2 regions of the Variovorax defluvii genome follow, and region 2 is predicted to be linked to the other one. Evidence: predicted binding sites of a transcription regulator. Region 2 holds the regulator's gene; the other holds the start of a gene.
The links. The regulator sigma-54, encoded in region 2, starts transcription at its own class of promoters, with help from an activator protein. The targets are predictions, from matches to a motif close to TGGCANGNAANCTGCTTT.

Region 1 (4,291 bases), on a different contig from region 2:
GTTGAACACGCCGGTGAGCAAGGCGCCGACGATGCCGCCCACGCCATGCACGCCGAACACGTCCAGCGAGTCGTCCGCGCCCAGCATCTTCTTGAGGCCGTTGACGCCCCACAGGCAGGCGAAGCCGGCGACGAAGCCGATCACGATCGCGCCCATCAGGCCCACGTTGCCGGCGGCCGGGGTGATCGCGACCAGGCCGGCAACCGCACCCGAGGCGGCACCCAGCATGGAGGCCTTGCCGCGCATCAGCGCTTCGCCGATGGACCAGGCCAGCACCGCCGCGGCCGTGGCCGAGAAGGTGTTCATGAAGGCCAGTACTGCGCTGGTGCCTGCTTCGAGCGCGGAGCCCGCGTTGAAGCCGAACCAGCCCACCCACAGCAGCGAGGCGCCGACCATCGTGAGCGTCAGCGAGTGCGGCGTGAAGGCTTCCTTGCCGTAGCCGATGCGCTTGCCGACCAGGAAGGCGCCGACCAGGCCCGCGACCGCGGCGTTGATGTGCACCACGGTGCCGCCGGCGAAGTCGAGCGCGCCCCATTGCCAGATCAGGCCGGCCTTGGCATTCATCGCATCGACCACGTCCTTGCTGGCGTAGGCGTCCGGGCCCATCCAGAACCAGACCATGTGGGCCAGCGGTGCGTAGCTGAAGGTGAACCAGATCACCATGAACAGCAGCACGGCCGAGAACTTGATGCGCTCGGCGAAGGCGCCCACGATCAGGCAGCAGGTGATGCCGGCGAAGGTGGCCTGGAAGGCGGCGAACAGCAGTTCGGGAATGTAGACGCCCTTGCTGAAGGTCGCGCCCGGCGCGAAGGTGCCGGTCGCCGGGTCGAAGATGCCCTTCATGAACAGGCGATCGAAGCCGCCGATGAAGGCGTTGCCTTCGGTGAAGGCCAGGCTGTAGCCGTAGACCAGCCACAGCACCACGATCATCGAGAAGGTGACCATGACCTGCATCAGCACCGACAGCATGTTCTTGCTGCGCACCAGGCCGCCGTAGAACAGGGCCAGGCCAGGGATCGTCATCATGATGACCAGCAGCGTCGACAGCAGCATCCAGCCGGTGTCGCCCTTGTTGAACGAGGGCGCGGGCGCCGCGGCGGCGGCAGCGGCCGTGGCGGGAGCGGGCGCCGCCGCCGCGTCGGCCGGCGCGGTGGGCGATGCCGCGGCAGGGGCGGTGGCCGCCGGTGCTTCGGCCGACGCGGGCGGAGTCTGGGCGAAGCCGGCCGTGCCGGCTGCCATCAGGCTCAGGCCGAGGGCCAGGGAGGCGAGGAATTTTTTCATTTGCGTGTTTTCTTTCGTACCTCGGATCAAAGCGCCTCGCGGCCCGTCTCGCCGGTGCGGATGCGCACGACCTGCTCCAGGTCGTAGACGAAGATCTTGCCGTCGCCGATCTTGCCGGTGCGCGCGGCGGCCTCGACCGCCTCGATCACGCGCTCGACCAGGTCGTCGGCCACGGCGGCCTCGATCTTGACCTTGGGCAGGAAGTCGACCACGTACTCCGCGCCGCGGTACAGCTCGGTGTGGCCCTTCTGGCGGCCGAAGCCCTTGACCTCGGTCACGGTGATGCCCTGCACGCCGATGGCGGACAGCGCCTCGCGCACCTCGTCGAGCTTGAAAGGTTTGATGATGGCTGTGACCAGCTTCATGATGGTTCCCCCGTCGATCTCATGTGTTGCTCCTCAGGATGGATGATGGACCGCGCGCTTCTTCAGAGCGTCTTGGTCAGCGTGACGATGAAGCGCGCCTTGTTGGGCGACCAGGTGCGCTGGCCGATCGGTCCGAAGCCCAGGTCGATGCCCGGGTCGGCCACCAGCAGGTACGAGCTCTTCTTGTTGGCGCCCTGCACCGAGCCGGCCAGCGACAGGCCGTTGCCGAAGTCGTAGGAGGCGCCCACGTTGTAGTCCACGTAGCTCCTGTAGCCCAGGCTGCGGATGTCGCTGCTCATGCGCGTGTAGCCCAGCGCCGCCTTCAGCGTCACCTTGGGCACGATCTCCTTGGTGTAGCTCAGGTTCAGGTAGCCGGTGTTCCGCCCTTTCAGGCCCGAGCCGTCCTTGTGGCCGGCGTAGTTGAAGTAGTCCTTGGAGACGGTGTGAGAGTACTTCAGGGTGAAGGCGCCCACCGCCTCGTCGGCCCAGGTGGCCGCGCCGTACAGCTCGGTGGTGTTGCCGCGGGAGTTGCCCGGGTAGATGTAGGTCAGGGCGCCCACGTCCATGTCGAAGGGGCCGGCCTTGAACTTGTAGCCGCCGTAGATGTCGCTTTCGATGGAGTTTCCATTGAGCCAGTTGACGCTGGAGTTCCAGTTGCCGATGTAGAAGCCCGTTTCTCCGAAGGCATAGTCGAAGCCGCCCTGGATGGCCGGCTTGAAGCTCTTGGTCTTGGCGAAGTCGTTGGAGCCGAGCACGTCCTGGTCCTGGCCGCGGAACTTGTAGTTGGAGGTCAGCGCCACGTTGCCCGTCAGTTGGGCGCTTGCCAGCATGGGCAGGGCGCCCAAGGCAGCAACGGCCAGGGCAGAGGCGATTCGGCGGTGCATCATCGAGAGACTCCTCGGTCGGTTTTGAAATGGTTGGATACCGTTGCAAAGCAGGGAGCGTGCCAAATGGTTAAATCCGCGGCAGCGGCGCCTGAGAAGGTGCATGACCGCGTCATGAACAAAGGATGGGCGCACCATCCTGGTGAAAGGGAGTGAAATGAGTCTGTCTTTGGTGCAAAGCCGCGCCTTGATCGGCCTGGAGGCCGCCAATGTCACGGTTGAGGTGCATCTGGCCAACGGTCTGCCCAGCTTCACGCTGGTCGGATTGGCGGATGTGGAGGTCAAGGAGGCACGGGAGCGGGTGCGTTCGGCCATCCAGAATGCCGGCCTGGAATTCCCCAGCAACAAGCGGATCACGGTCAACCTGGCCCCGGCCGACCTGCCCAAGGACTCGGGGCGCTTCGATCTGCCCATCGCGCTGGGCATCCTGGCGGCCAGCGGGCAGATCGAGGCGCCGCGGCTGGCGGGGCACGAGTTCGCCGGGGAACTCTCGCTTTCAGGGCATTTGCGGCCTGTGCGTGGTGCGCTGGCGATGGCGCTGGCCCTGCGCGGGAAGCCGTCCGCGGTCCGGCTGGTGCTTCCGGCCGAGAGCGCGCAGGAGGCGGCGCTGGTGCCGGACACGGAAATCTACGGTGCGCAGCACCTGCTCGATGTGGTGCGCCGCTTTCTCCCTTTGCCGGACGCGCCCGCGCCGGAGAACGACGGGTGGGCGCGCGTCCGCCCCGCGCCGGCGGCGCCGGCCCTGGCGCAGCCGGATCTGGCCGAGATCAAGGGCCACGCCGCCGCCAAGCGCGCCCTGGAGATCGCCGCGGCGGGCGGCCACAGTCTGCTCATAATATGAACCAAAGACCCATTGAGAAGGTGTTGTTTATTGCCAACGTCCGGCACTCATCGACAATTCAAGGCCATGAGTACCTTTCACGTCTATGCAGACGAGAGTTGCGCGAACGATCACCGATACATGGCCCTTGGCGGCGTCACGTTGAATAGCGCACTGGTGCCGGACGTGCTGCGACGAATCAAGGCGGTTAGGGACCGGCATCAGACCTTCGGGGAGGTCAAGTGGACGAAGGTGAGCAAGAGCAAGTTGGACTTCTACCGTGAATACGTAGACGTGTTCTTTGATGCGAGCGCAGCCGACGAGATGCACTTCTGCGCTCTATACGTGGACACGTTCACCTTCAACCATCACAAGTACAACGGTGGACAACGGGACCTCGGCTTCAACAAGCTCATCTATCAGTTGATGCTTCACAAATTCGGCCGCCGCTATGGTCGTAGTCACGACCTTCACGTGTACTTGGACGACAGGACCACGAAGCACAACCCCGAGCAAATGCGGCCCATGCTCAACAGTGACTTGGCGAAGTGGGGCATCAATGGGCAACCCTTCAAGCGGCTCCACTTTCGTGATTCAAAAGGATGCGACCTGATTCAACTGAACGATCTGTTGGTGGGCACAGTGGGGTTCAAACGGAACCTGCATGACAAGGTTCCGGGCTGCGCACCACATAAGATCGCCTTGGGGGAACACATTGTGAGGCGGGCACTTCAGAACGAAGCTCCGCACCGGCTGAACTCGGCGGCAGCACGGCGTTTTGCGGTTTGGCCGTTTCGCTTCGGAAAAGGGTGAGTTCTAGGGGCCTAGGCTCGCGCCACGACGCTTGTCGCGCCCTCAACCTTGGGTAGAGGTTTCGGCCACTAGAAGTCGAGGCGAGCTTAACATCTTGCAGCCTTACGGTTCGCTGGAAAACCCTGACG
Region 2 (4,291 bases):
ACTGGTCGAACAGGCTGGCCAGGCGCGGGATCAAAGCGCCGGCCACGAAGGTGTCGAGGTCGATGAAGTTGGCGCCGGCCGTCTGCCTGAAGTACTCGTTGCCTATGTTGCGCCCGCCGGCCACCGCCATCGCGCCGTCGGCGATGAAGAGCTTGTTGTGCATGCGCCGGTTGACGCGGGTGAAGTCGAACAGCGACGCGGAGAAGCGCCCGAGCATGCTGCCGCGGCCGGCCGGGAAGGGATTGAAGAGGCGCAGCTCCAGGTTGGGCGTGGCGGCCAGCGCGAGCAGGAGTTCGTCCTCGCCCGAGGTGTAGAGGTCGTCCATCAAGAGGCGCACGCGCACGCCTCGCAGGGCGGCATCGCGCAGGGTGCGCAGGAAGTAGCGGCCCGTCTCGTCGTTGTAGATCTGGTAGTACTGCACGTCCAGCGTGCGCTGCGCCCGGCGCGCCAGCTCCAGGCGCGTGTGGAGCGCGAAGTCGCCGCCGGGCATCAGGCGGAAGCCGCTGAGGTCGGGGTCGGGCTGCGAGGACTGCGCGATGCGGCCCAAGGGCGTGTCGGCGGACGCCGGCAAGGCCTTGGAAGGCGTGCGCTCGAACTCGGCGGGCAGCGTGGCGCAGCCGCCGGCGAAGAAGAGCACCGACATCAGGGCCAGGCCCAGACGCATCCACTGCAGCCACGGACCTGGACGGGCCCCCATCGCTACAGAGCCTTGCGCAGGTTGGCGGGCGCGATGCGCAGCGCCTCGCGGTACTTGGCCACGGTGCGGCGCGCGCACTCGATGCCCTGCTCCTTCAGCATCTCGGAGACCTGGCTGTCGGACAGCGGCTTCCTGGCATCCTCGGCACTGACGAACTGCTTGATCAGCGCCCGCACCGCGGTGCTGGAGGCATTGCCGCCGGTCTCGGTGCCCAGGGCCGAGCCGAAGAAGTACTTGAGCTCGACGGTGCCATAGGGCGTGGCCATGTACTTGGCGGTGGTCACGCGGCTGATGGTGGATTCGTGCAGGCCCAGCTCGTCGGCGATCTCGCGCAGCACCAGCGGCCGCATGGCCAGCTCGCCGTGGACGAAGTAGTTCTTCTGCCGCTCCACGATGGCGTTGGAGACGCGCAGGATGGTGTCGAAGCGTTGCTGGATGTTCTTGATGAACCAGCGCGCCTCCTGCAGCCGCTGCGACAGCGCCTGGCTGCCCTCGCCCTTGTGCGACTTCAGCGCGCCGGCGTAGATGTCGTGCACGCGCAGCCGCGGCATGACCTCCGGGTTGAGCGAGACACGGAACTTCACGTTGCTGCCCTGGCCCACGCGGGTGACGATCACATCCGGGACGATCACGTTGCGCTCCACATCGACGAAGCGGCGTCCGGGCTTGGGCTCGAGCCGGGCGATGAGCTGCAGGGCGGCGCGCACTTCTTCCTCGTTGCTGCGCGTGAGGGTGGCCAGGCGCTTGAAGTCACGCTTGGCGAGCAGTTCCATCGGCTGCTTGCAGATGGCCAGGGCGGTGCGGCGCACCTGAGCCTCTTCTTCGGTCTCGTCCTCGTCCTGCAGCGCGCGCAGCTGGATCGTGAGGCACTCCGCCAGGCTGCGCGCGCCGACGCCGGCCGGCTCCAGGCTCTGCAGCAGGCCCAGCGCAACCTGGAAGTGGTGCACCAGCTGGTCGAACTGGTCGTTGTCGTCGCCGGCCAGGCCCGAGGCCAGGGCCGGGAGGGAGTCTTCCAGGTAGCCGTCATCGTTGAGCGACTCGATCAGGAAGCGCAGCGCGGCGCGGTCGTTCTCTTCGAGGCGCAAGGCCAGCGCCTGGCGGTGCAGGAAGGACTGCAGCGACTCGTGGCTGCTGGCCAGCTCGGTGGCATCGGGGCGCTCGTCGTCACCCTGGCTGCCGCTGTTGCGCGCGGGGGCGTCGCCCCCCCACTCGCTGTCGTCCGGCGCAAAGTCGACGGTGCCGTCGCCGTCCCAGCCGGGTTCGCTGTCGGGTCCCTCGGCGGCAGGCGCGGGCTCGCCTTCGCCGGCCGCGGCGGCGCTTTCCGCCACCGAAGAAACCGCGCCGGGCGTGAACTCGGCCTCGGCCTCGGCCTCGAACTGGCGGTCGTCCTCGCGCACCGGGACGTCGGCAACCTCCAGGCCGAATTCTTCGCGCGGCGCCTCGTCGATGGTGCGTTCGAGGAAAGGGTTTTCGTCGAGCATCTGCTCGACTTCCTGGCTCAGTTCGAGCGTGGAGAGCTGCAGCAGCCGGATCGACTGCTGCAGCTGGGGCGTGAGCGCGAGGTGCTGCGAAACGCGCAGCGAGAGCCCTTGCTTCATGGCGGCGACCTCTACATCCGGAAATGCTCGCCCAGGTAGACGCGCCGTACCTCGGCGTTGTCGACGATCTCCGATGGCGTGCCTTGTGCCAGCACATGCCCGTCGCTGATGATGAAGGCGTGATCGCAGATGCCCAGCGTCTCGCGCACGTTGTGGTCGGTGATGAGCACGCCGATGCCGCGCTCCTTCAGGAAATTGATGATCCGCTGGATCTCGATCACGGCGATGGGGTCGATGCCGGCAAAGGGCTCGTCCAGCAGGATGAAGCGCGGCTGCGTGGCCAGCGCCCGCGCGATCTCGACGCGGCGGCGCTCGCCGCCCGACAGCGCCAGCGCCGGCGAGTCGCGCAGATGGTCCACGCGCAGGTCGTGCAGCAGCTCGCTCAGGCGCTCCTCGATGCGCGCCTTGGCCAGCGGGCGGGGCCGGCCGTCGCCGTTGGGCTCGCGCTGCAATTCGAGCACGGCGCGCACGTTCTCCTCGACCGTGAGCTTGCGGAAGATCGAGGCCTCCTGCGGGAGATAGCTCAGGCCCATGCGCGAGCGGCGGTGGATGGGCATGTGGGCGATAGGCTCGCCGTCGATGCTGATCTCGCCGGCGTCGGCGCGCACCAGCCCGACGATCATGTAGAAGGAGGTGGTCTTGCCGGCACCGTTGGGGCCCAGCAGGCCGACCACTTCGCCCTTGTCGACGGCCAGGGAGACGTCTTTGACCACCTTGCGGCTGCCGTAGCTCTTCTGCAGGCCGCGCGCCTCCAGGCGGCTGCCGGACGCGGCGGTGTCGCCCTTGACCATGGCCACGTCCTGCCTCACTGCCGCGCTTCCCCGCCGAGGGTGGTGCTCGAGCGCAGGCCCGGGCCGGAAGCCGGCGTCGACGGGCTTGCCGGCGTCGCGGGCGCCGCGGCAGGCGGGGCCGCCGATTTGGGCGTCAGGATCGCACGCACCCGCCCGCCCGCCGGCGCCGCCACGCCCGCATTGGGCGGCAGCGAGGAGCCGTTGACGCTGAAAGTGTCGTTGCTCTGGTCGTACACGATCAGCGAACCGCTGCTCTCGTCGTTGACGGTGGCGCCGTAGAGGCGGCGCATGACGGCGCGGCGGATGAACTTCACGTTGTCGGCGCGGCTGTCGTACTCGATGACTTCCGACTCGCCCTCGATCCACTCGTCGGTGCCGGCGTCGCGCTTCTGCTTGTAGTAGGCCAGCTTGCCGGGCGCGGCGGTGACCACGCCGTACTGGTAGCCCTCCGGATCCTGCCGCACATCGATGCGGGCACCGCGGATGATGATCGTGCCCTTGGTCACCACCACATTGCCCGTGAAGACGCTGGTCTGCTTGAGGTCGTCGTAGCGCATGGCGTCGGCCTCGATGTTCATCGGCTTGGTGCGGTCCGCCTTCTCGGCCTGGGCCAGGGGCGCCAGGGCGGCCAGCGCCAGAACCAATGCGAAGGCACGGGCCCGGCGCGGGGAAATCGTGATGAATGGTAACGAAGTCATAAAGGCACGAAACTTGCTCGCGGATTGTATGCGGGCTCATGGAGCCGGACTTCGGTGCCCGGACGAAAAAGCCCGCCGAGGCGGGCTTGGGGGGCATGGGCGAGGGAGGCGGTGCCTCAGGCGCTCTTGCGCGCTTCGCCGACCAGGTAGTCGGTGATCTGAAGTGCTCGCTCCATGCTGCGCGCCATCTCGCCGTCCACGTACCAGCGCCCGGCAATGCCCAGCGAGGGCACGCCGGCCACCTGGTAGGCATCCTGCAGTTGCTTGGCGCGCTGGATCTTGCTGGCGACGCTGAAGGACTTGTACTGCTCGGTGAACTTGTCCTTGTCCAGGCCGTTGGCCGCGGCCCAATCGATGATCTGCTGATCGCCCGAGAGGTTCTGGCGCTGCTGGTGGATGGCGTTGAACACGCGGCGCTGGTATTCGTCCACCTTGCCCATGGCTTCGAGCGCGTAGTACAGCTTCTGCTGCGGCTGGAAGCTGGCCTGGAAGGCGACCGGCACGCGC

Region 1: a site for sigma-54 is predicted at 2,578-2,595, ahead of ABEA07_RS26825 (TorF family putative porin). Genes of this name have one in related genera too.

What each region holds. Positions count from the first base shown of each region.
Region 1 covers NZ_BAABGJ010000081.1:269,141-273,431, forward strand. Annotated here, with positions in the region: gene ABEA07_RS26815 (ammonium transporter) at 1-1,281, opposite strand, end outside; gene glnK (P-II family nitrogen regulator) at 1,308-1,646, opposite strand; gene ABEA07_RS26825 (TorF family putative porin) at 1,709-2,533, opposite strand; partial or broken gene ABEA07_RS26830 (magnesium chelatase domain-containing protein) at 2,688-3,368, shown strand; gene ABEA07_RS26835 (DUF3800 domain-containing protein) at 3,438-4,163, shown strand.
Region 2 covers NZ_BAABGJ010000073.1:33,844-38,134, forward strand. Annotated here, with positions in the region: gene ABEA07_RS19925 (phospholipase D family protein) at 1-697, opposite strand, end outside; gene ABEA07_RS19930 (RNA polymerase factor sigma-54) at 700-2,295, opposite strand; gene lptB (LPS export ABC transporter ATP-binding protein) at 2,307-3,086, opposite strand; gene lptA (lipopolysaccharide transport periplasmic protein LptA) at 3,101-3,784, opposite strand; gene ABEA07_RS19945 (thiol:disulfide interchange protein DsbA/DsbL) at 3,901-4,291, opposite strand, start outside.